One region of the Virgibacillus sp. Bac330 genome, then DNA from elsewhere that is predicted to be linked to it. Evidence: riboswitches for the same ligand, from Rfam matches in the RefSeq annotation. Region 1 holds a riboswitch; each other region holds the start of a gene.
What was found. A riboswitch is a leader RNA that binds a small molecule or an ion and turns the genes downstream of it on or off. The one in region 1 is predicted to bind thiamine pyrophosphate.
Positions count from the first base shown of each region.

Region 2: linked by a shared signal. The riboswitch ahead of D9780_RS00055 (lipoate--protein ligase family protein) and the one ahead of tenA (thiaminase II) in region 1 are both predicted to bind thiamine pyrophosphate.
Region 3: linked by a shared signal. The riboswitch ahead of D9780_RS11050 (ABC transporter substrate-binding protein) and the one ahead of tenA (thiaminase II) in region 1 are both predicted to bind thiamine pyrophosphate.
Region 4: linked by a shared signal. The riboswitch ahead of D9780_RS02345 (thiamine phosphate synthase) and the one ahead of tenA (thiaminase II) in region 1 are both predicted to bind thiamine pyrophosphate.

Region 1 covers NZ_CP033048.1:2,693,926-2,702,146, forward strand. Annotated here, with positions in the region: gene D9780_RS12470 (phenylacetate--CoA ligase family protein) at 1-1,063, opposite strand, end outside; gene D9780_RS12475 (ferredoxin family protein) at 1,347-1,586, opposite strand; gene D9780_RS12480 (NAD(P)/FAD-dependent oxidoreductase) at 1,603-2,598, opposite strand; gene D9780_RS21665 (class II aldolase/adducin head domain-containing protein) at 3,057-3,239, opposite strand; gene D9780_RS12490 (DUF6434 domain-containing protein) at 3,280-3,780, opposite strand; TPP riboswitch at 4,180-4,273, shown strand; gene tenA (thiaminase II) at 4,396-5,088, shown strand; gene D9780_RS12500 (hypothetical protein) at 5,437-6,219, shown strand; gene D9780_RS12505 (cysteine hydrolase family protein) at 6,556-7,110, opposite strand; gene D9780_RS12510 (hypothetical protein) at 7,584-8,066, opposite strand.
Region 2 covers NZ_CP033048.1:9,140-17,360, forward strand. Annotated here, with positions in the region: gene D9780_RS00040 (PTS transporter subunit EIIC) at 1-396, shown strand, start outside; gene D9780_RS00045 (N-acetylmannosamine-6-phosphate 2-epimerase) at 398-1,096, shown strand; gene D9780_RS00050 (MurR/RpiR family transcriptional regulator) at 1,108-1,914, opposite strand; TPP riboswitch at 2,397-2,504, shown strand; gene D9780_RS00055 (lipoate--protein ligase family protein) at 2,859-3,677, shown strand; gene lipA (lipoyl synthase) at 3,670-4,614, shown strand; gene hprK (HPr(Ser) kinase/phosphatase) at 5,384-6,313, shown strand; gene D9780_RS00070 (hypothetical protein) at 6,608-7,012, opposite strand; gene D9780_RS00075 (glycosyltransferase family 4 protein) at 7,399-8,221, shown strand, end outside.
Region 3 covers NZ_CP033048.1:2,362,025-2,370,245, forward strand. Annotated here, with positions in the region: gene D9780_RS11035 (ABC transporter ATP-binding protein) at 1-137, opposite strand, end outside; gene D9780_RS11040 (ABC transporter permease) at 182-946, opposite strand; gene D9780_RS11045 (thiamine-binding protein) at 946-1,236, opposite strand; gene D9780_RS11050 (ABC transporter substrate-binding protein) at 1,333-2,334, opposite strand; TPP riboswitch at 2,586-2,695, opposite strand; gene D9780_RS11055 (helix-turn-helix transcriptional regulator) at 3,007-3,210, shown strand; gene D9780_RS11060 (hypothetical protein) at 3,211-3,507, shown strand; gene eno (phosphopyruvate hydratase) at 4,270-5,556, opposite strand; gene gpmI (2,3-bisphosphoglycerate-independent phosphoglycerate mutase) at 5,595-7,133, opposite strand; gene tpiA (triose-phosphate isomerase) at 7,130-7,888, opposite strand; gene pgk (phosphoglycerate kinase) at 7,908-8,221, opposite strand, start outside.
Region 4 covers NZ_CP033048.1:522,585-530,805, forward strand. Annotated here, with positions in the region: gene D9780_RS02325 (SCO family protein) at 68-655, opposite strand; gene D9780_RS02330 (HAD family hydrolase) at 1,117-1,782, opposite strand; gene D9780_RS02335 (acetamidase/formamidase family protein) at 2,062-2,961, shown strand; gene D9780_RS02340 (DinB family protein) at 3,090-3,551, opposite strand; TPP riboswitch at 3,837-3,947, shown strand; gene D9780_RS02345 (thiamine phosphate synthase) at 4,437-5,048, shown strand; gene thiO (glycine oxidase ThiO) at 5,032-6,141, shown strand; gene thiS (sulfur carrier protein ThiS) at 6,308-6,511, shown strand; gene D9780_RS02360 (thiazole synthase) at 6,516-7,280, shown strand; gene D9780_RS02365 (ThiF family adenylyltransferase) at 7,277-8,221, shown strand, end outside.

The DNA of each region.
Region 1 (8,221 bases):
GTTCTAGCTCCTTCATCTCCAATAGAGCGCTCTCTATCTCTGTCGGGTAAACATTCACGCCACGAACAATAAGCATATCATCAATTCTTCCTTTTACACGCGACATTCTCGTTGTTGTTCTACCGCATATACAAGGTTCTTTCGTAATGGAAGCTATATCACCAGTACGATAACGAATAATTGGAAAAGCTTCTTTGGTTAAACTAGTAAAAACAAGCTCCCCTTCTTCTCCTTCTGGTACGGGGTCCAACGTATCTGGATGAATGACTTCCACATAAAAATGATCATCAGCGACATGCAGACCAGATTGTGCTTGTAAACATTCACAAGAAATTCCAGGTCCCATCACTTCACTTAATCCATAAATATCCATGGCTTTAATTCCTAATCTCTCTTCTAACTCTTTGCGCATCTTCTCTGACCAAGGTTCAGCACCAAATATTCCATATTGCAAGCTGGTTTTTCGGGGATCTTTTCCTAATTGTTCCATTTTGTCAGCAATATTTAAAATATAGGAAGGAGTACCAACAATGACGCTAGGTTTAAAATCTTCTATTAATAACACTTGCCTTTCTGTGTTTCCTCCTGAAACGGGGACCGTGGCCATTCCTAGTTTTTCTGATCCATAATGTAAACCAAGCCCACCAGTAAACAAACCATAACCAAATGCATTTTGTAGAATACGTTGCTTATTTCCTCCACAAGCAACAATTGCTCTTGCAACAATTTCCGCCCATACTTCCAAATCGTTTCTAGTGTATCCTACAACAGTCGGTTTGCCACTTGTACCACTAGAAGCATGGATTCTATCAATAACACTTATTGGTAGTGCAAATAATTGGAATGGATAATTATCACGCAGATCTTTCTTTTGCGTAAATGGTAATTTCTGAATATCTTCTAAGGATTGAATGTCGTTTGGGGTTAGATTTAATGCTGCAAATTTTTTATGATAATATGGGGTTTTATTGTAAACGGTTTGCACTGTTTTTTTAAGTCTTGATAATTGAAGTTTTTCCATACTTTCTCTAGGAAGCGTTTCCATTTCTTGATTATAAAACATGATTTCACCTACCTATTCATTGTATTTGCGCAAATACTCTAGATGAAATTTTCCATTAGGATACGGACTTTCTGCTAAAAAAATCCGTAGCTATATAAGTTTTTTTCATTTTTCGCCCTACCTTATTTATAATTGAAAAACATGACTTTTTACGAATTCCCTATAGTAAAAAGCGTTTTCATTTCACCTATACTATTAGAAGAACTTCACTATCGACAAATCATTATGGTTATAGACGCCTTTAATTTTGTTTATACGATAATCCATTAAATGAACTCCTTTCCTACAGTGCTAGAAAAAAATCTCTGTTTTTCTCAATATATTCCTTCTCTTTTTCAGGGACGTCTTCTTCTGCATATATAGCTTGAACTGGGCAAACTGGCTCACATGCTGCACAGTCTATACATATGTCAGGGTCTATGTAGTACATTTCATTTCCTGAATAAATCGCATCTACAGGACAAACTTCTACACACTCAGCAGACTTTTCAAAAGAGCAAGGAGATGTAATAACAAACGCCATGTTCCTCTCTCCAATCTCAGTTTTTCATTTTTTCCCATTTTTCAAATAAAGTTGTGCTATGTTGGGGTTGATGCCTAGCTTTAGGATCTATATACGTTTTAGCACTGCTAATTGCAGTGACGGCATCACCAAATCCTGAAGCAATTAACTTCACTTTTCCATAGAAGGTAACAACATCGCCAGCAGCGTAAATACCTTGGATATTCGTATTCATAGCTGAATCTACTTGAATAGCATTTTTCACAAATTCTAGCCCCCAATTTTTAATCGGACCTAAAGAAGATATAAAGCCATAACTAGCGATTAATTCGTCTAACGGAATTTTTATCGTTTCTGAGTCTTTTACGTTTTGAATAGTGATTTCTTCTATTTTTCCTTCTCCTACAATTTCATGTAATTGAAACGGAGTAAATACGTCAACCTTAGAGTCAAACAGTTTGGAAACAGTATGTTCGTGAGCCCTGAATTGTTCTCTTCGGTGAATTATTTTCACATTTTTTGCTATTGGCTCCATCATCATTGCCCAATCTACTGCTGAGTCTCCACCACCTAATATACAAACGTTTTTATCCTTATAACGATTTACATCTTGAACAAAATAGTGTAAGTTCTTTCCTTCGTATGTATAAGCGTTTGCTAATTTTATTCGTCGAGGTTCAAAGGCTCCTATACCAGCAGTAATAAGAATTGTTTTTGAATAATGCACTTCTTTGTCTGTAGCAAGTTGAAAATATTGGTTATTAACCTTTACTACATTTTCTACCGTTTGCTGTAATACAATATGGGGATTAAATTGCATTGCTTGTTCCGTTAACTGATTAATTAATACTTGTGCCTTCACTTTCGGATATGCCGCAACATCATGAATATACTTTTCAGGATATAATGCAGACAATTGCCCACCTAAATGAGGTAAGGTTTCGATGATTTTCACTTTCATCTGTCGTAATCCCCCATAAAAAGCAGCAAATAAACCTATTGGTCCACCACCTATAATCGTAACATCATACATACATTCTTCTTTCACTTTTTCACCTCCGCTTATAAGAGCTCTCTTCCTATTTTATCTAGGAGCTATTATTTCGTCCTGCATCCATGATGGTTTCCTATAGTGTATGAAGGGTAAATATTTCTTCTCATCTATCAAGCATTTAAATAGACGATTTATTTCATGATATATCTTTAGAAGAAATATTAGAACAATATTTTGTATGACGTTTTATAAACGGCATATAAATTAATGTTATATAGATAGTACCACCATAAATTAAATTTTGTCAATATTTTATTTAATTTAATTATTTTAATATTTTATAAGTATTATTGGAGACACAAATAAAACCCCTTCACTTCTAAAGGAGTTTTATCTAAAATGCTTATTCTTTTTTATCTTTGTTACACTGAGTTAAGAAGTAAGGGAGGAGGTTTATTTTATCCCAACTATAAAATGCTTTAAGACCGTTGTAAAATTCACTTTAGCGTATCTTTAGGTTGGCCATAATCTTTAAATCTTTCTACCATCATCGTCATTTCATCGTCGGCTAATATGATGGGATCACCAATTGCTTTGGACTGCCAGTACAAGCGAGCACAAAATTCCAGTTGCTCTGTAATAGCATAGGCTTCTGCAAGAGAACTGCCAACTACATTAATACCATGATTTGCTAATAAACAGCGTTAACAAGGCATCTTACTAAGCCTCGTTAACGCTGGTTCTCTTCAATATCCACTTTATCCTATCATCTGCTTCTTTCGTTTTGCACATCCCTATTTTTTCCAGCACGCTTATGGATGGCAAATTTGTAACCAAGCATTCTGCATGAATTTGCTCTACATGATACGTGTTACCTACATTTTCTTTAAAATAGTTTTGAATATGCGTAGAGAAGTGAAAATTCGGGATAATTGTTTTAAAAAAAGCCCGCACATGCTGACTACAACGATGATTTTCCGTAATTACAGTATCTAGGCTTAATTCGTCTTTTGTTTTTGCTTTTTTATTACCGCTTCTTTTCCGGGTTGGCTTTTTTATCTCACCTGTAAGCAAGAAAGTTTCAATGCGGTTCGTAAGTTCTAATTTTGATCCTGAAGTACCAATGTCATATTGCTTACAAAAAGATTGTAACTCTTCTTTTAACCAATAGTAATTTTTGAAAGCTTGCACATCCAAATCCTTAGTTAATACTGGTCTCAATTTACTACCCCCTAACAATTACATCTATTATAGAACATTTGTTGCTTTATTTCCACCTGCTATAACAAATACAAATAATATTAGAACAAAGGCTCAGGGCGCCCGTTTAGCAACGTAGGGACTGGAATGAATCGACTAAAGTTTTAGGAATCATGCTCCTGCAACAGGAGTATGCGCCGCCCCCCGGCAAGCCCGTCTTTATCCGGCCTTCCTATTTAGCACGAATCAATGATGACTTATCGTAGGACGATTCATGAAGTCGCCTAGTTGCTGGTCGCTGGAGCCAGACGTGGCTCATTCGGTTATTTGGTTATCCCATAGCATCAAATTTTTATGCTTTCTTATCTCTTGAAAAATACGGTTGACTTTGTATGACACTATGATATGCTTCAAGTATAGTGTTTCTACTAGGGGAGCCCAATGGCGGCTGAGACAATGACCCTTAGAACCTGATCTGGTTTGTACCAGCGGAGGGAAGTGGAAAACTACTTAACAGCGTTATCTGTTTCATGTTTATGTGTATGGACAAAAGTCCTTTTACACAGATAGATTGCGTGTATTAAGTATATCCCTTTCTTCCTCGAGCAATGAAATATGTATGAGGAGGAATTTTTTATGTCATTTACAGACACATTACGAGAGGTAACCGCAAAAAGTTGGGAGCAAAGTATAAAACATCCATTTGTAAAAGGGATCGCCAAAGGTGATTTATCCCTAGACATTTTCAAGTATTATATTTTACAAGACATTTATTACTTAAAGCACTATGGAAAAGTCCATGCCTTAGCAGCTACATTGGCTGAAGATTTTCAAGTAACGGCGATGCTAGCTGACAAAGCAAAAGGAACTGCACAAGCAGAGCTAACCGTGCATAAACAGCATGCAGAAATCTTAAACATCACAGATACAGATTGGGATCATTTCAAACCAGCCCCAACTGCTTACGCTTATACATCACACCTATATCGCGCTGCAGCATCTGGAAGTCTAGGTCAAGCGATTGCAGCCATGTTGCCTTGTTATTGGTTATACGCAGATATCGGAAAAACGTACCAAAATGCCAAACCAACCGAAGAAATCTATCAAAATTGGATCGCTACCTATGCAAGCGACTGGTTTCAAGATTCAACCAATGAACAGATTAAGTTACTTAATCAAATTGCAGCCGAATCTACCGAGAAGGAAAAAGAAAAGATGAAAGAGCAATTTATCATTGCTAAAGAATACGAGCTTGCCTTCTGGGAGATGTCCTATACAAAGGAAAATTGGTTCTCTGACAGACATTGGCATGAGCCTTCGATGGCTTAAATGACCACCTGCTGGATTAAACCCGCAATTTAAAGTTAAATAAATACAAATTCAGTGAAAGAAAACTATCTTTCACTGATTTTTCAATGGACAGAATCATCTATCTGTAAGCTTCAGGTTGATGATTATTTCTTATCATTGTTAACATATAGAAAAATGGAACTGCAATGGACATAGCGATTTTTTTCTTTATAGTAACGTTATATCCTAATCTCCAATTTATTTCAACATGATAAAGAACGAATAACAATTCTTTATAGCTAGGAATGAATTCGCTCTATATCCAGTCAAAACGATTTTGTAGTGAAAAAATTGTCTCATATTTATTGATTTTGAAGGAGCGTTAATATGAACACTCTCCCCCTTTTATTTAGAAAACTTATTACTTCTTACATACTTACTATTTTTACTGCTATCTACTTTGCAATTTCTTATCTATTCCCAATAGAATCAGCTTCCTATTATTTAGAAGTGGACTTTTTAGGGTGGACTTTCATTTATAGCATTTATATTTTTCCTGTACTGCTTTTATATGGAAGTCCTATTTCAATTATAGTAGAGCTCATTCATAAAAAAGGCATCTTTAAAAATAAATGGCTTTACATTTTATTACATAGTTTATTTGGAGGATTTTTCGGTATTATTGTGGTGACTCTTGACTCTTTTCTTTTTAATTGGTTATTCATTTTATTTGGCGCATTTCTGGCATTATTATATGCTGTGATTGATCGCATTCTCTATATAAAAATAAAAAGCAAAAAAGCAATTTGGATTAGTCTATCGTTTCCAGTTATTATATTGGCATTCATGTGGGGCGGTTTTCAATTTGCATCAGAGCCTCTCCCTCCATTTACTGCAGAAGATGCTATAAAATTTGCCTCAGAGGGAGATGAAATGCTAGCAAAATTCCCACAAAAAGAAGGTATTTCTAAAGTGGAAATTGACGGATACCATATAATCCAAGAAACAAAAGCTGAAATTATTGATGATGATACTTATATCATCTATTTTTTCGAAACATGGAGTAAAAATGGCGAAAGCGATTCATTTTCTATTTCCTATAAGATAGACCGCATTTCTTCAACTTTGCACAACTCAGATTGGAACTATAACCGTCCATTTGAATATTAAGTCTATCGATGAATTTGAGGTGTTGGAAAACAGATTTTTTTGAAAGAGGACAATAGTTAAAGCGAACCCAGTGTACATGAAGTGAACTCCAATGAGTGGTTCTTCCATCCCCCCACTGGTTGTTAGCACCTCAAGGGTATGACTTAAAGGCATCTGAACGAATCTGAATTTAGGGCTGTTATCTACCACTCAGACTTGATCAACGCACATCTTCAATTCGAAGCGGGAGTCTTATAACACCTTATACCCGGATAAAAACCCTGACTGCATCATTTTCTAAATTATTTGAGATAAACGAAAGGATTGCATAATTGCACCTTGTAATGAAATATTTTTTTATAAACTGTTAATTAGTTGCTCCGTTGTCCGTATCGTGGCAAATTCACCATGCAATGTAGCCATAGATACATTATGTATAGTTTCTGCATCATAATATCTATTATGTTGATCTTTCAATCCAAATGCTGCAGTAGCATCTGAAATCAGATATGTATCAAACCCTAAATTACCACTCATTCTTGCAGTCGTTGATACACAATGCGGTGTAGTCAATCCCATAATTACAACGGTTGATACTTCATTTGCTTTTAATTGTTCTTCTAAGTTAGTACCAATAAAACTACTGTTTACTTTTTTTGTAATGATAACTTCCCCCTCGATTGGTTCAACTATTTCTTTGATAGCAAAGCCTTTATTTGCCATATGAAATACGGAATGAGGATTATCAGACGTGTGTTGTATATGAAATACTATCCACTTCTTTTCCCTCCAAAATTGTAGTATTTTTCTCATATTCTCTTCTGCTTCTTGATTATTTCTCTCACCCCATTTTTTATCATCAAATGCCTTTTGGACATCGACCAAAATTAAAGCTTTTTTCGTTTCACTCATGAGTTTCTCCTCCTAATGTTTTATTTACCATTGATAATTATGCTCATATTGTAAATGCAAAATTTAATATTTTTTCCAGAAAGAAAGCTAATTTAAGCAACTAAATTGTGAGCCATTTCTTTAGCCAACTTTTGAATACCTTCTTGTACATCATTAAGACAATTGAACTGTCGGTTGGGTTTCTATTATTCATTGTACTTCCCCTTCCTCATCTACTTTTAGATTAATAGAAATATTTCAAGGTTTATATTTTTTGTCAAAAGCTAGGTAGAGTACCTTTATTGCCATACATGGATCCCTTTATGGTTTAATTTGCAATATCACCCACCGGCATTCTCCTAACTTATACTTATTGAATACCATCATAAAAAACACCCAACAGTTAGTTTAATATCGCGCTAACTTCAGGGTGTCCTATCTGTATTATTTACTCTATCATGTAAGAATGCAAGCAAAAGTAAAATGAAATGAACCTATGCACATTCCTTCAAAATACAAATTCCATATTGCTTTAGTTCCTTATGAATCACTGGACTATCAGCTATACCTTGACAATAACTGTATTCTAAGAAAACCGCATACATACTGTTCCATGCAGCCTCTAATTCGGTAAGTAAGTCCTTTTGTTCCGTAGTAGTTAACGCTGCTTGCAATTGCTTAAAGATTTCATCAGCATGATCTTCTTCTTTTTTTAAATTTGAGTTTATTAAAGCATTACGGTAAGCAACTTGATGAATGCGCTCAACAAAAACGATGTTATTAAATGCCTTTCGTAATATATGCTGCTTAGCATCTTCTGTTTCTTTTTCGTCCGTAAACATATATCCTACTTGTTCATCGCACAGTATTTCTTCTGTTTGCTTCGCGTGAAAGAAATTATACATGTGGTTCCATTCATTTACCGAATTAAAACAACCCGATGTTTCTTGAAAAACGGCCAAAGTGCTCGCTTTCATATTGGCATCCCTCCATCAAAGTTAAGTTATCTTATTCCTCGCACACGCCTTCTACTATCAAGGATTTTAATCATTCAAAAAATTGTTCATTTGAAAAGTAATTTAGATAATTATACAATATTTCACCTCACTAAAATTAAATTTTCAAAATTAAT
Region 2 (8,221 bases), 1.8 Mb from region 1:
CAAGGCGTTGAAAAAACAAACTGGATATGGGTTCCAATTATTGGTGTGTTCTGGTTTTTCTTATATTATTTTACATTCCGCTTTGCGATAACAAAATTCAATTTAAAAACACCTGGTCGTCAAGAAGAAGAGATGGATATGCAAATATATACTCCAGAAGAACAAGCACGCGCTATTATCGACGGGCTTGGTGGTGAATCCAATATTAAAGATGTAGATAATTGTGCCACACGATTAAGGGTGAGCGTATTCGAGCAAGATCAAGTACAAAAAGAAGCGCTCATGAAAACTGGTGCCAAAGGTGTTGTAGCTAAAGGAAATGGAATTCAAGTAATCTATGGCCCAGAGGTAACGACGATTAAAAACAATATTGAGAAGACAATGGGAGATTTGTAATATGTATGTTAAACAACTAGAGAATCAGCTAATTGTATCTTGTCAGGCGTTAGAAGATGAACCACTGCATTCTTCAGAAATAATGGCAAAAATGGCCTTAGCAGCTGTACAAGGTGGTGCTAAAGGTATTCGAGCCAACTCAGTAGCTGATATAGAAGCAATAAAGCAACAAGTAAACGTTCCAATTATTGGTTTAATTAAACAAGATTACAAGGATAGCGATGTTTATATTACACCAACAAAAAAAGAAGCGTCCGCTTTGCTAGATGCAGGTGCAAATATTATTGCAATGGATGCAACGATGCGAAAGCGTCCAGAAAACGAAAACTTAGAAGAAATGATACGCTTTATCAAGGAGCAATCTGATGATACCGAGCTAATGGCGGATATATCTACAGTAGAGGAGGCAAAACGAGCGGAATCGCTAGGTTTTGATTGTGTATCGACGACCTTAGTAGGATACACACAAGAAACGGCAGACCAACATATCGCAGCCAACGATTTTCAATTATTGCGTGAGATGCAATCAGTAATATCCATTCCAGTTATTGCTGAAGGAAAAGTTAGTACACCAGAAACAGCTCTAGCAGCTCTTAGGAATGGCGCTTTTTTTGTTGTAGTTGGTAGTGCCATTACTAGACCGCAATTAATTACGGAAACCTTTGTAGATGAAATTCAAAAATATAGTAGTAACCATTAAGTTGGTTACTGCTATATTTTTTTGTATTCTTCTAATTTAGCTAGGGTCTGATTATAAGTAGCATGTGCCTGTTCATCTGTTAAAAGCATCATACTAAGAATGTCTAAACAAATTAGAATAGATAATTGACTGTTCATAAAACCTTTTGCTTGATAGTGCTGAATACTTGTAGTGTATAGAATCGCATCAGATTGATGTGCTAAATTTGTTTCGGAAAAATTTGTAATAGAGACAATTTTTGCTCCTTTTGATTTGGCGATGTGCACACTATCGATCACTTCTTTCGTTTGACCAGAAGAAGATATCGCAATAACGACATCACTTTTGGTAAGAATCGAGGCATTAATAACCATTGCGTGCGAGTCTGTATGTGTATCTACACTATACCCCATTCGAGTTAATCTTATTTTTAGTTCCTCAGCAGATAAGCCTGAACTGCCAATACCGTAAATATGAATTCGATTTGCCTCCTGTATCCAGTTGGAGACACGTTCATAATCATTCATGGTTGCTATCGAATGTGTGGATTTAATGACAGAATGATAAACTTGAGCCGCTATGTCTATTACTTCATCCGACTCCACTGTCTGTTCGACCGCATCTCGTAATAATATTTTAAATTCTACAAAGTTACTTACGCCTACTTTTTTACAAAAACGCGTAATCGTAGCTACGGAAACATCGATACGACTTGCTAAATCTTTAATATGTATATTTAACATATGTTGACTATTATTAATGACATAATCAGCTACTTTTTTTTCCGTTTTACTTAAGGTTTGATATTTTAACAGAACTTCATCGAGAATCGAGTTCATTTTTGTAGCCTCCATATTAGATCATTTTTTAAAACCATTTACCCCGTAAGATTTCCAATCCAAGATTGGAAGAAGTGAGCTGAACAAGTCTAAGTGGGAACAGCTAAATCTCTTTTCGTAAGAGACCTTTAGGTCATACCCTTGGGCTACTAAACAATTGGCGGGGGTGAAACAAAACTCTCCCCCAACGAATTGAAGATTTATTAGATGTAGGTAACGAGTTAAATTTAACTCTGTATAGAGTGATTTTTAACGTGCTTATAAACCATGATTTTCTTTCCTAATAATATTATATAAGAGCATGGATTTAAATGCGAATGCAGTATTTATGAGTAGAGTTGTTTAAGCGCTAGGATCATTTAATATATACGGACGTATTTAATAAATTCACACTTTACATTTTTTTGTATTATTGCTAACCTTAACTTAGCTAAAATAAAGTTTTTTTAAAAGCATTGCAACAAGCAAATTTTTTCTTAAACTGTTAACACTAGGGGAGCTAGTTGATGAGCTGAGAGGAACGGTGCACGTTCTGACCCTTTGTACCCGAACAGGATAATGCCTGCGTGGGAAAGTGTGGTCATACCTGACTGCATTTCACGTAAGCGGAATGCGGTTTTTTATTTTTGTATATAACGTGCTGTAAGATTTCAATCTCCATTTAGGATAGGTAAGTAGCAAGTCTAAATATTAAATAAGAGCAAGTTGCGTCTAAGTCCCTTTTGTGTAACAGATTTTTGATACATATCCTGGCATGATAGGTAAACTTAAATTTTAGCATGTAACATATAAAAATAGGTAGCTTTCGCCATAAGACTTGGCGTTATGATGATTTTCTAATAAAATGAATGATAGGTAAAATATTACATTAAATAGTAGTCCATTTGACAATTATGGTATAACCTTCCACATACAAAATTTGACTTTACTGGAGGCGGTTGTAAATGAAAGAGCAATGGGGATTTTTAGAAAATGTACCTCATGATGCTGCGATCAATATGGCATTAGATGAGGCACTATTGCATTGGCATAAAGAAGGGAAAATACCTCCAACATTACGCTTTTATCAATGGAGGAAACCAACGCTTTCTGTTGGGCACTTCCAAAAGATAGCAGGAAAAATTGATTTAGATGGCATAAAGAAACATCAATGCCAATTGGTTCGCAGAATGACTGGAGGAAGTGCTGTGCTTCATGACGATGAATTGACATACAGCATTGTTATTTCAGAGTCACATCCAGCAATTGCTTCCTCTATTCGTCAAGCCTATTATGATTTATCAAAAGGGATTTTGGAAGGGTATAAAAACTTGGGCATTGAAGCGGGGTATGCGGAATTAGCTTCAAAAGAAAGAAGCAATATTTGTTTTGAACGCCCAGCATTTTATGAAATGGTTGCAGATGGTAAAAAACTGTCAGGGAATGCGCAAACGAGAAAAAAAGGCGTACTTCTTCAGCATGGCTCTATTCCTATTTCCATGGATATAGACATGTTGTTTGATATGTTTGTTTTTCCAAGTGAAAAATTAAAAGCGCGAAAGAAACAAGCTTTTTGGAATAAAGCGACAACGATAAATCGAATCTTGCAAAAAGATGTATCCTATGATACTGTAAAAGCCGCATTTAAAAAAGGTTTTTCAGATGGGCTAGGTATTGAACTTACCAAATTTTCATTAACAAAAAGTCAGTGGAATGAAGTGTATCAGTTAGCTGAAAAAGAGTACGCCAATTTACCATTAGAAGGAGTGGTTTCACATGTCTAAAAACAGTACAACTTTAAGAAAGCCCGAATGGTTAAAAACGAAAATTAATACGAACCAATCTTATCGTGGTTTGAAAAAGCTTATGCGTGAAAATCGCTTAAATACCGTTTGTGAAGAAGCTCGTTGCCCGAATATTCATGAATGTTGGAGCGAGAGAAAGACAGCAACTTTCATGATTTTAGGAGACACGTGTACGAGGGGATGTCGTTTTTGTGCTGTTAAAACAGGGCTACCGAATGAATTGGATTGGGGAGAGCCAGAGCGTGTAGCAGATTCCGTTGAAATCATGGGGTTAAAGCATGTTGTAGTTACAGCTGTTGCTCGAGATGATTTAAATGATGGTGGGGCAGCTGTTTTTGCAGAAACGGTGCGAGCAATTAGACGGAAAAATCCTGGTTGTACGATTGAAATTCTTCCTTCTGATATGAAAGGCGACTATGAAAGTTTACATACGCTTATGGATAGTGAACCAGATATTTTTAACCATAATATTGAAACGGTGCGAAGGTTAACAAAACGAGTACGTGCGCGAGCGATGTACGATCGGTCACTCCAGCTTTTACAGCGAGTAAAGGAAATTCGACCAAACACGCCAACAAAATCAAGTATCATGGTTGGTTTAGGTGAAGAAAAAGAAGAAATCATTCAAGCGATGGATGATTTACTCGCGCATCAAGTAGATATTATGACAATTGGTCAATATTTACAGCCGACAAAGAAGCATTTAGCAGTTGAACGTTATTATCATCCAGATGAATTTGAAGAATTAAAGCAAATTGCTTTGGAAAAAGGGTTTAAACATTGTGAAGCAGGCCCTTTAGTGCGTTCTTCCTATCATGCCGATGAACAAGTAAGCAAGACCTCTGCACAACGAAGAATTGATTATATGAAAGGGTATGAAAATCAAGAAAACAAGCAAGTTGATTTTCAATTTTAATATTAACAAAGGTTATCTAATTGTAAAATATTAAACTTTATCGTACAGGGATCCAATTTTTTGCCAAGTTATGTTTCTATTAAGAGCCACTTTTATCAAGTCCTTCTGTTTATTAAGGAGGACTTTTTTATTCTTATATCTATTGTCGTGCACAAGAACGTAAAATTGGATCCTAACAGGTTTTTGTAAAAGAACATGCTATCTTATAAAATGAATGTTAATGAGTGGAAGCTACTCTCTACCTACTTATTGTAATTATCCCAAGGGAAGGGCTTAAATCTCCTCTCCCAATAGCTTTACAGCATCCCCAAAGGATAACTGCCTCCTTTTAAGTCAACACTAAACAGAGTGGCTTTTCGTTGATAGATGAGAAAGTATAAAATTTGATGCTATGGCGTAACCAAATAACCGAAGAACCCTCGTCCAGCTCCAGCGCCTAGCAACTAGGCGACTTCACTCCATTGCCTTAAGCTAAGTCAACATCGGTTTGTTCTAAATAGGAAGGCCGACTAAAGACGGGCTTAGGCCCAAAGTCGGCATATTCCTGTTGCAGGAGCATGATTCCTAAAACTTTCGTTGATTCGTTTCAGTCGCTACGTTGTTAACCGGGCGCCCCGAGCCTTTGTTGTAAATTTTCATACAAAGAGTTATTGTGAAATATAATACAAAATATTCACTATTTGCAGACCAAGCCTCACGAAACTTTCATCACACATTATCGTATATAATAGTACATAGTTATAGCAGATTAGAAATGGAGCGTATCATGATGAAATCCGTCACTGTAAAACAATTAGCAGAACAGTTTAGTTTAGAAATATTGGCCGGAGAAGTTGAATTGAACCGACCAATCACCAAGCCGAGAACGCATCGGCCGGGGCTTGAATTTATTGGGTACTTTGATTTTTTTCCTATGGAACACGTGCAAGTATTAGGGAAAAAAGAAATTACTTATTTACATCAATTGACACATGAGCAGAGAAGATCACGAATTGGCAATATCGTAAAGTACCATCCACCTTGTTTTATTGTAACTTCAGAACAGGAGGGGTTGATGTATTTAACCCAATTTTGTAATCAGGAAGGCATTCCTCTACTTCGGACAAAAGAGCCTACATCAACATTTATTGAAAAATATGATGCTTACATGATTAAAGCATTGGCTCCAGAAACAGCCATTCATGCTGTTTGTGTAAATATTTTTGGACTTGGAATTCTCATTCGCGGCAAATCAGGAATTGGCAAAAGTGAAATTGCCCATACACTAATTGGTAGAGGTCATCGGTTAGTCGCAGATGATATCGTTGTGTTAAAGAAGCTAGGTCCGGATACGTTGTTAGGTACACATAACCAAACGAATAAAGAGTTCCTTGCTTTGCGTAGCGTTGGACTTCTTAATGTTGTTCGCATATATGGTCAAAAGGCCTTTCAAGAAGAAACGCGTATCGCGCTTGATATACATTTAACAGAATGGGAAAAGGATGCTTTAAACAACGAATTGGAACTTGAAACAAAGACGAACGATTATATGGGTGTTGCTATACCAGCAATAGAAATTCAATTACAGCCTGGACGTGATGTCGTAGGATTAATTGAAGCTGCGGCAAATAATTGGTACTTACATCAACAAGGCTATAGCGCTGCAGAAGAATTTATTCAACGATTGGAAACAGATATAGAAAATAAAGAAACGGAGTAGCCATGTATTCTGAAAGAGGTGCCTCGTTTCAAGCGTGTGAAAGGTACAGCTGAATAATAAGGGTGTACTGTCGATGATGCCTGAAGTTTTTTCGAAGCAAACTATATGAGGAGTAACAACTGGTTGGAGTCGTTCGCGAAAAGCTACTTCTTCTTATTCATATAAAAAGAAAATCTTGCTGCTAAAGTGAAAGGATGTAACTCTATATAGTAGTAAACATGCAGTAGGAAAGCCTCCATCCTACTGCATGATATAACCCAAGTGTTTCTTTTGGAAATTTCATAGTTGTTTATGCTAAGGCATCATCATAATTAAAGACACAATAGAAATAATAGGAATAGCAAGTGCGAGTATCATACTAATGATGGAAAATTGCGTAATCATGGATTTTGCTTCTTCGGGGACGCCCACTTTGGCTTGCATAAAAATAAATATAACAGCAAAAATGACCAAAAACAATAGAATAATTCCTGGTAAATACAAGTCGGATATGTTAGATACGCTTTCCATCTGGGCATAGCCATAAATAATGAGTAGTATAGGAATAACTTCACTTAGAGCGACACCAATCATTAAATTATTTTGTACTCTCGCATGCTGACTTGGATCTTGTTTTAGCTTTTCTACATTCATTTTATAAAGGATTAAAATGGGAAACACAGCTAATGTAGCTGCTGCAACAAATATGTACGGTAGCAAATTGGAAACCTCCTTTATCGTTATTGGTGTGGTAGTTGTAAATGGGTGGAATATAATCCGTTATTTTCAGATATAGCGAATGAAACAAAGCTAGCCCCTTACGTATCTCATGTTCGTAATGATGATTCAGGTTATGATGTAAATAAACGAAAATGCGTTTGAATAGTGGGTAAACAAAGAAGTTTGAACAATTTTTATTAGAAAAATTTACCATAATAAAACCTTTTTTCGAATTCGAAAGGGATAACACTTCCAAAAATAGCCTATCATGTTTTAATAGTGTGTACAATATAATTTGCTAAAAACTGCTAGGATTCGATATAATTTAAGTCGATTATAACATTTTAGCGAAGAAGAAACTCAGCTAAGAATAGTAGGAGAATAATATGATAAATTATGTAGACTTTATGATAGCTTTTGTCATTGCAGCTGCCACTTCCTTTCTATTGACCTATCCGGTGAAAAAATTTGCCGTTTTTGTGGGTGCTGTAGATTTCCCGAACTATCGGAAAATACATACGAAGGTTACGCCTCGTTTAGGTGGTTTAGCTATATTTTTAGGAATGGGAGCAGGGTTATTATATTTACAGCCGAGCCATCCACACTTAGCTGAAATAGCTGCTGGAGCAGTAGTTATTATAGTAACTGGTGCATTAGATGACCGATTTGGCATCCAACCAGTTGTGAAGTTAACCGGACAATTAATTGCAGCTTCCTTTTTAGTTTCTTCAGGACTAATTATTGAAAAATTAACGCTTCCACTTTTTGGAACAGTAGAATTGGGATTTGCCAGTGTATTAATTACAGTACTCTGGGTGGTAGGAATTACAAACGCTATAAATTTAATTGATGGGTTAGATGGTTTAGCAACAGGGGTAACAACGATTGCTTTAATTAGTATTAGCGTCATGGCATTTATTGATATGCAAATGATGGTTGCGTATTTATGTGTTACCTTAATAGGGAGTAACCTTGGGTTTTTATACCATAATTTTTACCCTGCTAAAATTTATATGGGAGATACGGGATCTAATTTTTTAGGTTATATGATCGCTGTCATTTCTATGCTCGGTTTATTTAAAAACGTGGCATTATTTAGTTTTGTAATTCCGATTATTGTGCTAGCTGTACCTATATTTGATACGTTGTTTGCAATTGCAAGAAGAGCATATAATAAGGAAAATATTATGATGCCTGATAATAAGCATA
Region 3 (8,221 bases), 330 kb from region 1:
AATAATGTACTCTTCCCGCTCCCTGATGGACCTAATATAGACACAAACTCACCATCTTGAACCGAAAAAGAAAGTTGCTGTAACACTTGCTGATTACCAAACGATTTACTTACATTTTGTACGTCTAATTTCCCCATTTCATTCTCCTTCTTCCATATCGCAATGAAAAACTATAGCGTTATTATTCATCTTCTTGAGCAGGCGCTTTTACCACTTTTCGTTCTACAAAAGAAAGCAGTCCAAAAAACAGTAAACTTAACGTGACAATAAACAAAATCGCAACAAATACGCGATCCGTTCGAAACGATGAGGAAGCAAGTGTCATATAATAACCAATTCCCTTACTCGCACCAAGCCATTCGGAAATAACTGCCCCCATTACACTATAAGTAGCTGCGATTTTCAAGCCACTGAATAGGGATGGTAAAGCATGTGGCCATTCTAATTTGAAGAAGATTTGCCGTTTATTGGCACCAGCCATTAGCATATAATGATGTAATTCACGACTTGTTTGTCGAAACCCACCCAAAGTAGCTATGGTGATTGGAAAAAAACAGACGAGTGTAATCACAATTAATTTAGGTAATATGCCAAAGCCGAACCAAACAACGAGTAATGGAGCTAAAATAATGATTGGGATATTTTGTGAAATTATTAATAATGGATAGATCGCCTCTCGTAAAACTGGCACTAAATGTAAACAAATAGCAACTAGGATTCCAACACTACTGCCAATAACAAATCCTATCACAGATAGTTGAATGGTTGCCCAGAGATGATGATTGTAATCGCTCCAGCCAATGATGGTTTCTTGCCCAATAGATGTAGGAGGAGGCAAGATCCACTCCGGAACCTCAAATAGCTTACTTGCTGTCTCCCAAATGATAATCAAGAGGATGAGGACCAAAGCTGGCCGCCATCCTCTTCTCAATACATTCCTATCCATTACCGATATTTCTCCGTTAACGTATCCATCGAAGCCCCTGATGGCTGGAAAAATATCTTCACTTGCGAAATAACGCTTGGACAACCTAATTCTTCCATCCGCTGGTTCATTTTCTCCACAATCTCAAGCAAGTTGGATATTTCCCCTTCCATCGTCGTTTCCAAAGGGCTTACATGATAAGGAACCCCAGAAGCATCAATAATTGCAATCGCTTCATCTACATAAGGAATTACATCTTCCCCGTTTTTCGTTTTTGGTATAATTTGTACACTTACAAGTGCATTAGCCATGACGTCTCCTCCGTTACTTCTGTTTTGAATCTAAGTGTTCGCCACAAAATAATGTGACGTTTGCTCATTTATTGTTTAACGAATCCTTGCTCTTGCTTAATTGTTTGGTAAAAATTCATTCGTAAACGCTTTTTCGCTATCCAGAGGCTTATCCAGTAAATCATTGTCATACATCCAGGTCGAATAATTTTCCCATACTTCTAATTTTTGTTCGCCCCATCTAGCTGCATCATCTTGATACTTATCCGCTAACCATTTTTGACTTGCTTTTACTAAGTCTGCGTCCAAATCAGGCTCGGCTTGAATTAAAATCTCGGCCGCTTCATCAGGGTTTTCAATTGCTAGTTCATACCCTTTTGTTACAGCAGCTAAAAATTGCTTAATCGTATCTGGGTCTTCTTCTATCATCGTTTCATTGGTTGCCAATACTGGCGTATAGTAATCTAATTTTTCCGTATAATCAGTAAGATAAACCATATTGATCTCTTCATTTCGAAGTTCCGCTTCAATGCCTGTCCAACCATAAAATATCCAAGCAAAATCAATATCACGTTCTACCGCAGTAAAGAAATCGGTATCGCCCATATTAACAATGTCCACTTTCTCAACGTCAGCATCATCTTGCTTCATCAACGAGCTAATTACTGCTTTTTCAAGGGGGGCACCCCAGCCGCCATACGTTTTTCCTTCGAAGTCTTTAGGCTCTGTAATATCTTTTTCCTTTGGCGAGGCAAATCCAGACGTATTATGCTGAATAACTGCTGCAATTGATACAATAGGGATATCTTGTACTCTTGCTTCCGTAATCCCTTCTTGGTAACTTACACCAAAATCAGCCTTACCAGAAGCCACTAATTGATCAGCACCTGCTTCTCCTGGCATCTTAATATCAACATCCAATCCTTGCTCTTCAAAGTAGCCTTTTTCCTTCGCTACATAGAGTCCTGTATGATTCGTATTTGGCGTCCAATCAAGCACTACAGAAACTTCTTTTCGTGCTTTATCTGCTGATTTTTCTTCTTTACCTTGCTCACTGTCATTTGCATTGCATGCTGTTAGTAAAACAATGAGCAAACTAAGCATAATAAATTTTTTCAATCTGTCTCCTCCTCCAGTATAACTACAGCTATGTAAGGTGCAGAGAATAAGGAAAACTTTATTTCACGATCGACTTAGCTTTCCCCTTCATTGATGGATAAATAACCTGATTGGGAAGTCTAGCAACAATCCATTCTCTCTTAGGTTTTTTGTTGATATTGGATGTTTATCATTTTGAAAAGCACGCATGAGTTTAAAAAAAGCCTTAGGCGATTACGTACACCTAGGGCTTTTTGCACATGCAAATGATACTTTCTTATCGACATGTTCCCTACGCTGGTTTTACCCAGATCAGGTTCTAAGAGTCCGTATCTTAAGGATACAATCTCAACCAGCAACACTGGTCCCCCTACAACGCTTGTATGCTATTAAATAGTTGTCTTTCCATAAGTAACTATGCCATATTTGAAGGGATTTAGCAAGTTTTAATAGGTCTTTTTGTGCAAGGAAATAGCATTAACTATGTCTTGTTTCCAAATGTTTTTATTAAACATATCCAATAACTGTAACAAATAATAAATACATAAACTTCGGAAAATGAATGTTTATTGAATAAAAAACTTGACATAAAGAATATAATATTTTACATTATGAATATAATACTTTACTAAGTAATATTTTTAATATATCTTTAAGTTCCTTTAATAATTACGACTAAAGAAGGTGGTCATCATGCTTAGCAATAGAATAGCAGTATGTAGGGCAGAAAAGAAATGGACACAACAAAGACTAGCTGAAGAAGTAGGTATAAGCCGCCAAACAGTTACAGCTATGGAAAATAAAAAGTATAACCCTTCACTCATTTTAGCATTTAAAGTATCAAAAGCTTTAGGTAAACCAATTACAGAAGTTTTTAATTACAAGGAGGAAATTTAAATGTCTACAACCTTAGTGATGATTTTTTTAGTAATTATTATTGTTTCAGAACTTTACAAATCAAACTTTGAAAAATCAGTTGAATCGAGAGATGAAAGAGGTCGACTTATTTTATTAAGAGTTAAGTCACTATCATATAACTTTTTAACTGGTGGAATTTTTCTAGGTATGTTCTTGACAGCTATTTTTAACATCATGGAGTTAGAATTTTTCCCTTTTTATGTCTTAGCGATATTTTTGTTACAAGGTGTTATATCATCCGTGTATTTAGCTATTATTAGGAAGAAAGAAATTTGAAAAGTAGATAGCACAACAAAGAACATGCTCTAAGCTGATTTCATTCTCGAGAAAAAACTAGCAACGTGTTTATACTTAAGCTAGATTTAGACAATACAATTACATATTAATGATGATAATTAAAGCTGCTCGACTACCTTCTTGTAATCGCTATCAAGAAGCTGTTCACATAAATCTTTTAGCTATTTCTTCATTACTATTTTTTTATTTACATACCTTTCTCGGTACTTTTTGCAAGATTATAATATTTACTAGCATTCAGGACTACCATAAATATTCTTTATTTGTAATTAGCTTTCTCGGTTTCTAAACGTCACCCTATACAATTACTACCTCTTTTACACCAATTTTTCATTTACGCTATTTCTCTATTCCCTCCATTATTTTCAGATAGGCTCCAGATCCTAAACAATATGAAATAGATGACTGCACTAATTAAAGCACAAACCATAATAAAGCCAAAAACCTTTATAGATGTTTGGCTGGAAGAGCCATACCTGACCTTCATGTAGTAACGCAGCGGAAAGAAGGAAAAACTTGACTTACCAACAAGTCTCTATAACGAAAATCATTGTATTTTTTATACTATAGCCATAGAATCTTAAGCATTTTCTGAAAGCTAGTTTGGATAGCATGAAAAGCTTCCCAATCCTTCACTACAAAGTAATATATAACCTCGTTTATCTTAAAGTTGCGGGTGAAAAGCCAATTAAAAACCTCCCTATTCGCTATTACACGAACAGGGAGGCCGTTAACTATTTGTTATTTATTCAAGTTGTAAAATGCTGTTTTTCCAGCGTATTCGCCCATGCCAGCTAATTCATCTTCAATACGTAGTAATTGATTGTATTTAGCTACACGATCGGTACGTGATGGAGCACCTGTTTTAATTTGGCCAGCATTTGTTGCTACAGCAATGTCTGCAATGGTAGCATCTTCTGTTTCACCAGAACGGTGAGAGATAACAGCTGTGTAACCAGCGCGTTTTGCCATTTCGATAGCTTCAAATGTTTCCGTTAAAGTACCGATTTGGTTCACTTTAATAAGGATGGAGTTACCAATTCCTTGCTCAATACCTCTAGCTAATTTTTCTGTATTGGTTACGAACAAGTCATCTCCAACTAGTTGTACTTTTTTGCCTAGACGATCTGTTAGAAGTTTGAAACCATCCCAATCATTTTCATCTAGACCATCTTCAATAGAAACGATTGGATATTTACTAATCATATCTTCATACCAATCAACCATTTCTGCAGAAGTACGTACAACACCTTCGCCTTTTAAGTTGTATTTGCCATCTTCGTAAATTTCAGAAGCGGCTACGTCCATTGCTAATTTCACTTCTTCACCAGGCTTATAGCCAGCTGCTTCGATAGCTTCTACAATCGTTTGTAATGCTTCTTCGTTAGAGCCAAGGTTAGGTGCAAAACCACCTTCATCTCCTACAGAAGTGTTGTAACCTTTTGATTTCAATACATTTTTCAAGGAGTGGAAAATCTCTGCGCCCGTACGAAGTGCTTCTTGGAACGTTTCTGCTCCTACTGGCATAACCATAAATTCCTGAATATCTACGTTGTTGTCTGCATGTTCCCCACCATTTAAAATGTTCATCATTGGTGTCGGTAATGTTTTGGCATTGAATCCACCAAGATAGTTGTAAAGTGGTACTTCTAAATAGCTTGCTGCAGCGTGTGCAACAGCCATGGAAACACCTAGAATAGCATTTGCACCTAATTTTCCTTTATTATCAGTGCCATCTAAGTCAATCATTAGTGCATCGATAATATTTTGACGCGTTACATCAATTCCTAATAGTTCAGGTGCAATTACTTCATTCACATTTTGCACTGCTTTTAAGACACCTTTACCTAGATAGCGGCTTTTATCGCCATCACGTAATTCTACTGCTTCATATTCTCCTGTAGAAGCTCCGCTAGGAACTAATGCAGAACCAAAAGCACCTGATTCTGTAAATACTTCTACTTCAACGGTTGGATTACCGCGAGAATCTAAAACTTCGCGTGCGTAAACATCTGTAATATATGGCATTCAAATCGTCTCCTTTTTTTTCAAAACGTTTGTTAGTTTTAGTATTTTATTAATGATTCGCCAGTCATTTCTTTTGGCTTTTCAATATCTAATAAATCAAGTAAGGTTGGGGCTAAGTCTGCTAAAATTCCGCCTTCACGTAAGCTGATCCCCTCTTTTGTAACGATAACAGGAACCGGATTCGTTGTATGAGCAGTCATTGGCTTTCCGTCTGGTGTAATGACTTCATCCGAATTACCGTGGTCAGCTGTAATAATAGCGTGTCCGCCAAGTTCAATAATCTTATCAACAATTTTTCCGAGGCACTCGTCAACGGTTTCGATAGCTTTAACAGTTGGCTCTAATTTTCCAGAGTGTCCTACCATATCTGGATTGGCGAAATTTAAAATAATCGCATTACGGTCACCAGTTTCGAGTTCTTCTAATAACGCGTCCGTCACTTCGTAAGCACTCATTTCTGGTTTTAAATCGTATGTCGCTACTTTTGGTGAATTAATTAAAATTCTTTTTTCACCTGGAAATTCCGCTTCACGTCCCCCACTCATGAAATACGTAACATGTGGGTATTTCTCCGTTTCAGCGATTCGCAATTGCTTCATATCATGCTGTGCTAAAACTTCACCAACTGTATTATCTAAATTAACCGGTTCATAGGCAACATAGCCGTTTACTGTTTCGCTAAAGTTCGTTAACATCACAAAGTCTAAGTTTTTCGGCACTTTGTCTCCACGGTCAAAGTCATGAAAATCTTCATTGGCAAATGTACGTGAGATTTGAATAGCGCGATCTGGACGGAAGTTGTAAAAGATAATGGAGTCTCCATCTTCCACAGTTCCAACTGGGTCACCAGCTTCATTCGTAATAACGGATGGAATGACGAACTCATCATAGATTTCACTAGCATAAGACTCTTCCACAACAGCGAGTGGATCCGTGTATTTCGGACCTTCTCCGTACACCATGGCGTCATATGCTTTTTTCACACGATCCCAACGCTTGTCCCGATCCATGGAATAATAACGTCCAGAAATCGTCGCAATTTGCCCAACTCCATATTCTGCTATCTTATCTTGTGTTTGCTTAATATATGTTTTAGCAGTCTGTGGACCAACATCTCGTCCGTCTAAAAATGCATGGATATAAACTTTCTCTAGTTCTTGTTCTTTTGCAAGCTTCAAAAGCGCAAACAGGTGATTAATATGGCTGTGTACACCACCATCAGAAAGCAAACCAAAAATGTGTAGCGCCTTCCCATTTTTTTTCGCATGTTGCATCGATTTTATGAACGCTTCTTTTTCAAAGAATTCGCCTTCTTTAATCGATAGATTAACACGGGTTAAACTTTGATACACAATTCTCCCTGCACCAATATTTAAGTGACCGACTTCAGAGTTACCCATTTGCCCTTCTGGTAAACCGACAGCTTCACCACAAGCTGTTAGCTGATTATGGGCGTATTGATTCCAATAGCGGTCAAAATTAGGCTTGTTCGCATGTTTGACAGCATTCCCTTTTTCTTCGTCACGAATAGCGAAACCATCTAAGATGATTAATGCCGCTAGTTTGTTTTGTTTCATTTGGCACCTGCCTCCACTAATTGCAAGAATGATGCTGGTTCAAGGCTTGCTCCACCAACTAATGCACCATCAATATCGGATTGAGCCAGTAATTCATCAACATTTGCAGGTTTTACACTGCCACCATATTGAATAATGACTTTGCTCGCCGTTTCTTTAGAAGTAAGTTTTGCAACCACTTCACGAATATGCGTACAAACTTCATTTGCTTGTTCACTCGTTGCTGTTTTTCCTGTACCAATAGCCCAAATCGGCTCATAGGCAATAATTGTGTTAGCAACTTGTTCTTCGCTAAGCGCTTCTAGAGCTTTTGTAACTTGCATTTCGACATGATCCATTGTTTCGTTAGCTTCACGCTGTTCTAGTGTTTCACCAACACAAACAATTGGTGTTAGTCCGTGTTTAAATGCAGCATGCACTTTCTTATTCACTGTTTCATCTGTCTCGTTATAATATTCTCTACGCTCTGAATGCCCTAAAACAACATAAGTTACACCTAAGTCCGCAAGCATTTCAGGACTTACTTCGCCTGTAAATGCACCACTTTCTTCATAATGCATCGTTTGAGCAGCAACTGCTAACTTCGAACCTTTTGCTTTTTCCACAAGCTGAGCTAAGTATGGAAATGGGGAACAAACGATAGCCTCCACCTTGTCTGATTGAGGTAGTTTTACTTTCACCTCATCGACAAACTGACTCGCTTCACTTGCTAGCTTGTTCATTTTCCAGTTTCCAGCAATTACTTTTTTGCGCATCGTCTCACCTCATACCAATTTATTTGTCAGTTAAAGCAGCTACACCTGGAAGAACTTTACCTTCCATAAATTCCAAAGAAGCTCCTCCACCAGTTGATACATGATCCATTTTATCACTTAGACTAAATTTTTCTACTGCAGCAGCTGAATCGCCACCACCGATTACTGTATAGCCTTCTGTTTTTGCTAATGCATTAGCAACTGCCTTTGTACCATCCGCGAAAGCTTCCATTTCGAAAACTCCCATTGGACCATTCCAAATAATTAATTTAGATTTAGCAACAATTTCAGCATACTTTTCTGATGTTTTAGGACCAATATCCAATGCTTCCC
Region 4 (8,221 bases), 2.2 Mb from region 1:
GAAAAGAAGAAGCGATAATGGAGAGAGCCTAATCATATTATAAACTAGGCTCTTCTCTCTTTTTATATTATAAACCTAATTCTTTTAGATCATTAACCATGGTGTCGATACTATCAGCTTGCACACCATTGTATTTTTTAATGACTTCCCCTTCAGGGTTAACTAAGAAAAAGCTCGTACCATGTGTTACTTGATCGTTGCCTTCGGGAGGGGGAGCGACCATGCTCTTAAATGATTTGATAGAAAACTCTTTGATCTTCTCAAAATCATAGCCTGTTAGAAAGGTCCAATTATCTAAATCTGCTTGGTATTCTTTAGCGTATTCTTTTAATACGTCAGGTGTATCATATTCTGGATCGACACTGAAAGATACAAATTGAATATCCATATTTGCTTCATTTGTCTTTTGTTGTAACTTTGCTAGATTAGATGTCATCGGTAAGCATACGGTTGTACAATTTGTAAAAATAAAATCAGCAATCCAATAGTTCCCCTTCAAGTCCTCTAAAGAAAGTTTTTCGTTATCTTGCGTAGTATACGTAAAGTCCATTACTTCTTCTGACATATTTGGTTCAATCTTTTCTTCTGCTCCACCACAAGCTGTTAGAAAAGCAGTTAATACTAGCAAAGCAACCCCTATAAACTTTTTCATCATCAACTTCCTTCCCATCTTGTTACCCCACGTATATTTGATGTTTAAAAGGTTATTTTAGAGCTTCAAATTGAAGTGGTTTGTCTCTCCGTTCAAGAGTTGGAGGTCCGCTGAGCATGAGTGTAATTAGATAATAGCAGCACCTACATCCCCTTTATTCAAAGGCTTTGGTTCTATCATACCTTTGTAGTACGAACAATCCTAAAGTGATGAGAGAAAACTTCCAATAATAAAGATCATGCCATTTCTTTCCCACTTTTAACGCTTAAAAAACCTTCTAACATCTGTTCACAATTTAAAACATAGTTTAACAAAATTGTACCAAGTAAACACTTCCATCGCAATATGGATATGTGAAGGAAAAATGACAACTTGTAATCAATTTTGATATGGAAAGCTCGGTTCATTTGTAACGTATATTTCAGTTATCTATTATTTCGATACAGCAATTCCTACGGTGTTTTTTACACCGATTCTTGTGCAGTGAGTAGATCGCAGACTTCTACTAAACTATCTACTACTCGATACGTTTTGATGTACATTTCTTCATCAGGTTCAACTAAATCAGGTACTACTATACAATTTATGCCAGCTTGATAAGCAGCTCTTAAACCATTTGGTGAGTCTTCTAACACCATTGCCAATTCTCTGGTTACATTTGCGCGCTTACATGCTTCAAGGAAAATATCAGGATGAGGTTTTCCGCGCGTTACTTCATCCCCACTCATATAAAAGTCAAATCTAGCTTTCAAATTTGTCATCGTCAAATAGCGATCAATCGTTTCTAATGAACTAGAAGAGGCAACACATTTTTTAATCTTTTGTTCATCTAATATATCAAGAAGTTCTGGAACACCTTTCATTATTTTTAAGCCATCGTTTTTTAATATTTTCTCAGATTCATAGAGATAGTCTTCCTCTATAAGGTTAAAGGAAAATTTTTCTCCGTATACGCTTTTTAAGATTTTCTCATCTTCCTGGTTTCCAGCACCAATAATCTTACGGTATATGTCTAGCGTTAAGTTATACCCAGCATTTTTCATCGCCTTTTTTAAGGCTTGGAAGGCAATCCGTTCCGTGTCAAATAGTAAACCGTCCATATCAAAAATCATTAATTTTAATTGACTCATTGCATATCCTCCTAAATGAATGTAATATGTTTGTACTTTATTAGTACTGTTCTTAGTTAGTAACGAAAATATACAGTCGGAACTTCTGTTGAAAGTGCGTGTATTATTCTTTCAGCTTGATTATTAACGCACTTCAAGTATAGAAACCATGTTCATTATAGCAGTCATAAGAGCAACTAGCTAACATTTGGGTGAAAGGGAGGGGAAGAATAGTAGTATAATAAACTTAGCTAACATAGAAACGATATCACAAAGCTGTGAATTAGGAGGTATACACAAGTGAAAAGAATTGCGAAGGAAACCTATGTTTTGTCAATGTCACCAAAGAACAAGCCCGTAGAAACAGTTTTTTCAGGAGAAACAATTCTATTTGAAACGTACGATTGTTTTAGTAACGAAATGAAAAGTGAAGATGATTTATTCCACACCGTCGGGTGGGATAAAATTAATCCAGCGACAGGACCGTTGTTTGTGGAAGACGCCAGACTAGGAGATACATTAAAAGTGGATATATTGGATATTCAAATTGCTAACCAAGGCTTAATGTCCATCACACCAAAAATGGGGGCTTTAGCAGGTAGTTTTACTGATGAAAAAACAAAAATTATTTCTATACATGATGGGAAAGCTATTTTTAATGAAACTCTACAATTACCGATAAAACCTATGATTGGAGTTATTGGAACTGCTCCACTTGATGAAGATGTGCCAACAGGAACGCCAAAAGATCACGGTGGAAATATGGATTGTAAACGAATTGGAATAGGATCTTCCCTTTATTTACCGGTAAATGTAGAAGGGGCTCTTTTGGCAATGGGAGATGTACACGCAGTTATGGGAGATGGTGAGGTAGTTATTTGTGGATTAGAAATTGCTGCTGAAATTACAGTTAAAGTTAGCGTAATTAAAGGACAACCTTATCCACTTCCCTTTTTAGCTGATGACAAACACGTAATGACGATAGCGTCTCGTGAAACGCTAGATGAAGCTTCTAAGCAAGCAACGAAACATATGCATACTTTTCTTGTGAATATACTGAAAATGGAAGCGCATGAAGCAGCAATGTTTCTATCTGTGGGAGCAGATTTAAAAATTTGTCAAATTGTTGATCCGTTCATGACATCGCGAATGGAACTTCCAATGTGGGTACTGGATAAATACGGTTATCAACTACTGTAGAGAACAAGTTTTACGATTTCTATGTGAAGAAAAGGTGAAGTGAAGGAAAAATAAGCATATAAAAATGAATGGTCTTTATTGAGAGAAATGGTAGGGGGAAAACTCCCCTATCCCCCTACAAGTGCAAGTCATTTTCTTTTTGCAGCGATTAAATGAATTGTATGTATCTGACCAGTATGATGTGCTTCATGGAATGTAGCAACTTTTGCTAGTCCGCCGATTGTATCTTGCCCTAGAAAAGGTTTTTCCAATGGCGTAGCAAAATATTCCGCGTCCAGTTTCATAGCACGCTCCATTTGTTGTTGTAGTTTTTCTCTTAATTCTGTAAGGGATGGCACATTATTTGGCCAATCAGCAGGTTTTGTACCGTTTCCAAATAGAGAAATAAATTCCTCTGGTAAATGCTTTGTTTGGTTCGGGAAACCAAATAGAAATTGCTCCGCAACAGTTAAAATATGTCCGATATGCCAATGTACCGTATTATTTAGTTCGTCTAATTGTTCGTCAATTAGTGATTCATCTAGCTTATCTAGTTCAATAAACAGCATGTTACGATTCAACGCAAATTGTTCAATTAAATCTTTACTCATTTTTCATCCCCCTATTTGTTCAATTCGAGATTAGTATAACAGAGAAGTTATAAGATGAATAGTTTTATACCTATATATGTATAAGAAATGTTGTTTTGATTTTTTACATTGATTTCATTGTTACTGATACTACCGAAAGCGAATTGCGGATTTGACACTTAGAGTTATTAGACATGTTCCCAGTCTGGAGCCGAAGTTTTAAGTACTTTAAAGGTAATGGAAGGAAAATGCTGGACATATGGTTTTATGTGCTGTAAGGTAGAAGTTAATAAAATGATGAATATTTGAAATCGCTAGGGGTGCCATTTTTAATGGCTGAGATCAACGTGCAACGTTGGGACTCTTTGAACCTGAACTGGCTAACAAACCAGCGGAGGAAAGTGACTGTAAGACTATTTACTGTACATAGTCTTGCTTCTATATATGTGTATACATGTCACTTTTTCCGACGTTGGAGAAAGTGACATTTTTTTGTTCCGGTCTAGGAAATTATAAAATTTTAGCAGCTATGGGTAAACTAACTAAGTTATTTAGCCACGTCCGGCTCCAGCGCCTTCAACTAGGCGACTTCGCGAAATTGCCCTACGGGATAAGTCATCATCGGTTCGTTCTAAATAGGAAGGCCGACTAAAGACGGGCTTGCCGGAGGGCGCCGACATACTCCTGTTGCAGGAGCATGATTCCTAAAACTTTCGTTGATTCGTTCCAGTCGCTACGTTGCTAACCGGGCGCCCCGAGCCTTTGTTCCACTATAAGAAAATCCTTGGAACGCATAAGGTAGTCTCTATCATCATGAAAAGCATTCGCTTTTCATGTCAAGATGTGTTGTATAAAAAGCCTTCCATTTTTCCACAAAACTGGATTAAACGAATAGGAGGGGACCTAATGCAATTATATGCGGTAACGAATGGAGAAACGGAAGAGACAAAATTAATCAATACAATACTAGCAATTGCTCCTTTCGTAGATCACATCATTTTAAGAGAAAAACAGAAATCGAGATTCGAATATTTGCAATTTGTGCAGGTATTAATAAACGGCGGTGTTCCAAAAGAAGTACTTTGTATTCATACGCATGTTAAAATTCCGTTTTTAACGGGAGTAAATCAATTGCATTTACCTGAATACTGCACAAATATAGGGGAGATAAAGCGCTTATTTCCCTCTTTAAGGGTGGGGAGTTCTGTTCACTCTTTGGAAGCGGCAAAATATGCTGAAGATAATGGGGCAGACTATGTGATGTTTGGACATATTTATCAAACAAATAGTAAACCAGGCATAAAACCAAGAGGATTATACCAATTGGAACAAATCATTCATGCACTTACAATCCCAGTCATTGCAATTGGTGGGATAACAGGAGATAGAATATCCCATTTTAAAGATATTGGGGTAACAGGTGTTGCTGTCATGTCGGGGATTTTTAGTGCAACTTGTCCAAAAACAGCTGCTATGAGCCTACGTAAGGAGGTAGAGAAAATTGAAGGATCATTATGAAGTTGTCGTTGTTGGCGGTGGAATTATTGGTCATGCTGTTTCGTATCAATTAAATAAAAATAATGTAACTACCCTTGTTGTTGAAAAACAGCAAAGTGGAAGAAAGGCGACAAAAGCAGCTGCCGGAATGTTAGGTGTACATACGGAAAATAGTAATGCAAATGAGTTTTATAAATTTTGTCAATCTAGTAGAGATATGTATCAGGAATTAAATTGGGAATTGTATCAACTAACATCTATCGATATTCAGTTAGCTTCTGGAGGCATGGTGGAGCTCGCTTTTCATGAACAGGAAAAACAAGCAATAGAATTAAAGCGACAAGCTTTCCCAAATTTAGAATGGGTGGACCAAAGGCAACTGAAAGCATGGTATCCCATGTTAGGCAAAGAAGCGATTGCTGGCATTTACATGGAGACGGATGGGCACGTGGAACCCTCACGAGTTTGTGAAGCTTTTAAACAAGGGGCTATTGCAAAAGGAGGCAAGGTGAAAGAGGACTGTCATGTATGGAACATAAACCACGTTGGCAAAACTTTTCACTTGGATACAGATGAAGGTTTGATAACAGCTGAGCGCGTAGTAATTGCTACAGGGGCTGAGAGTGGGCGATGGTTTACAGCAATGGGGCTAGTTAATCCAATGATACCAGTAAAGGGGGAATGTTTATCCGTTATTTCTAGCGATATTCAGTTAAAACAGACACTCTTTTGTAAGGATTTTTACCTTGTACCAAAACGAGATGGTCGCTATGTTATTGGCGCAACTTCCGAACGTTACAATCAATCGTCCTATATTTCTGTGGGAGGAATTGAATCTTTGCTAACGCATTTTAATACTATTTTTCCATCCTTTCGTAATGCTAGGATAGATTCCTTTTTAACAGGTGTGCGACCTGGAACAGAAGATGGGATCCCTGTTATTGGAGAGCATCCTTATTTACCAGGTCTTTATTATGCTACTGGGCATTATCGAAATGGGGTATTGTTGGCACCTGCAACGGCGCAATTAATTGGTGACCTAATAATGAATCAAAGCCAAAAAAATATTGGAAACCTAGTGTCTCCCCAGCGTTTAGCGATGGTTAATAGCTAAAACTAGAAAGATATTTCCGAAGATACGCACTATTAAGTCGAAGATGTATTTTATAAAAAACTAGCTTCAGATCAAGTTTTTTTATGGGGAGCCTATGTTTTGCTAGGATGATGCATTCACATTTTTGGCTTTTTCTATATTGCTATAAAAGAGAGGAGGATATGGTGTGGAACTGCACGTGAATGGAGAGACATTGCATTTTGCCAAAGATACGATGACAATGCTTGATTTGTTAGAAGCTTATGACATCGAAGAAAAAGTAGCGGCAGTAGAAAAAAACAAAGAAATTATTCGCAAAACAGATTATTCACAGACGATTTTGGAAGACGGAGATAGAATTGAAATTGTTCATTTTGTAGGGGGAGGTTAAACCAATGTTACAAATTGGAGATAAAACATTTGCATCTAGATTACTGTTAGGAACCGGAAAATACCCCAGTTTTCAAGTGCAAAAAGAAGCGGTAAATGTATCGGAAGCAGAAATTCTAACCTTTGCTGTTAGAAGAATGAATATTTTTGACGCAAAAGAACCAAATTTATTGGAAGAATTAGATTTAAAGAAATATACCTTATTGCCGAATACAGCTGGAGCTAAAACGGCAGAAGAAGCAGTGCGGATCGCACGTTTAGCGAAAGCATCTGAACTCTGTGATATGATTAAGGTAGAGATAATTGGATGTGATAAAACATTATTACCCGACCCATTTGAAACAATGAAAGCATCTAAGCTGTTACTTGAGGAAGGTTTTACCGTTTTAACGTACACATCGGATGATGTCGTATTAGCAAGACAGTTAGAAGAAGCTGGTGTACATGCAGTCATGCCGGGCGCTTCTCCAATTGGCTCTGGGCAAGGAGTTGTAAATCCGCTAAATTTGCAATTTATTATTGAGCAATCGAATGTTCCTGTTATTGTTGATGCGGGGATTGGAGCAGCAAGTGATGCTAGTTATGCCATGGAATTAGGCGCTGACGGAATATTATTAAATACGGCTGTATCTGGAGCGGGTGATCCGGTTAAAATGGCAAAGGCGATGAAACTTGCGGTTGAATCAGGGCGATTAAGTTATGAAGCGGGAAGAATACCGAAAAAAACATATGCAACCAAAAGCAGTCCAGATACGGCGATGATAGAATGATAAAACAGCGTTACTCACGACAGGAGTTATTTGCTCCCATTGGAACAGAGGGTCAACAAAAACTAGCTAATAAGCATGTCGTTATTGTTGGAGCTGGTGCATTAGGTAGTGCAAATGGGGAAATGTTAGCTCGTGCTGGTGTTGGGAAAATCACCATCATTGACCGCGATTATGTGGAGTGGAGTAATTTAAGTAGACAACAGTTGTTTACAGAAGAAGATGCAGCGCACGCTCATACGAAAGCTAAAGCGGCATCTAGGCGGTTGCAAGCAATCAACACGTCCATTACAATTGAAGGAGTTGTTGAAGAATTTGCAGCCGAAACCGCAGAAGTATTCATGGAGGATGCTGATTTTGTAATTGATGGAACGGATAATTTCAATACGCGGTTTATTATTAATGATGCTTGTGCCAAATGGCGTGTACCTTGGGTATATGGAGGTTGTTTAACGAGTTATGGCATTGTTTTAGTCATTATGCCTGGAAAATCGCCTTGTCTACAATGTTTAATTGATCAAATTCCGCAGCAAGGGAGAACTTGTGATACGGTTGGAGTGATTGCTCCGGCTGTTCAAATTACCGCAGCATATCAAACGGCAGAATGCTTGAAATATTTAACCGGATACGAAATGTCGCAAGAACTGCTTAATTTTGATGTTTGGGAACGAAAGCATGTAGCAGTGAATGTAAGTCCGTTAATCAATCCATGTTGTCCGTCTTGCTCCGCGAAGGCAACGTACCCATTTTTAATGAAACAACAAGGAATACAGACAGCCGTTCTTTGCGGAAGGGACACGGTGCAAGTACGTCCTGCACAAACCAATACATTGTCTATTCCTGCCTTAGCAAAACAGTTAAAACCGTTTTCAGATTCGATGAAAGATAATGGGGAATTATTAATTTTCACGATTAAAAAAAACCGTTTTGTTGTGTTTCAAGAT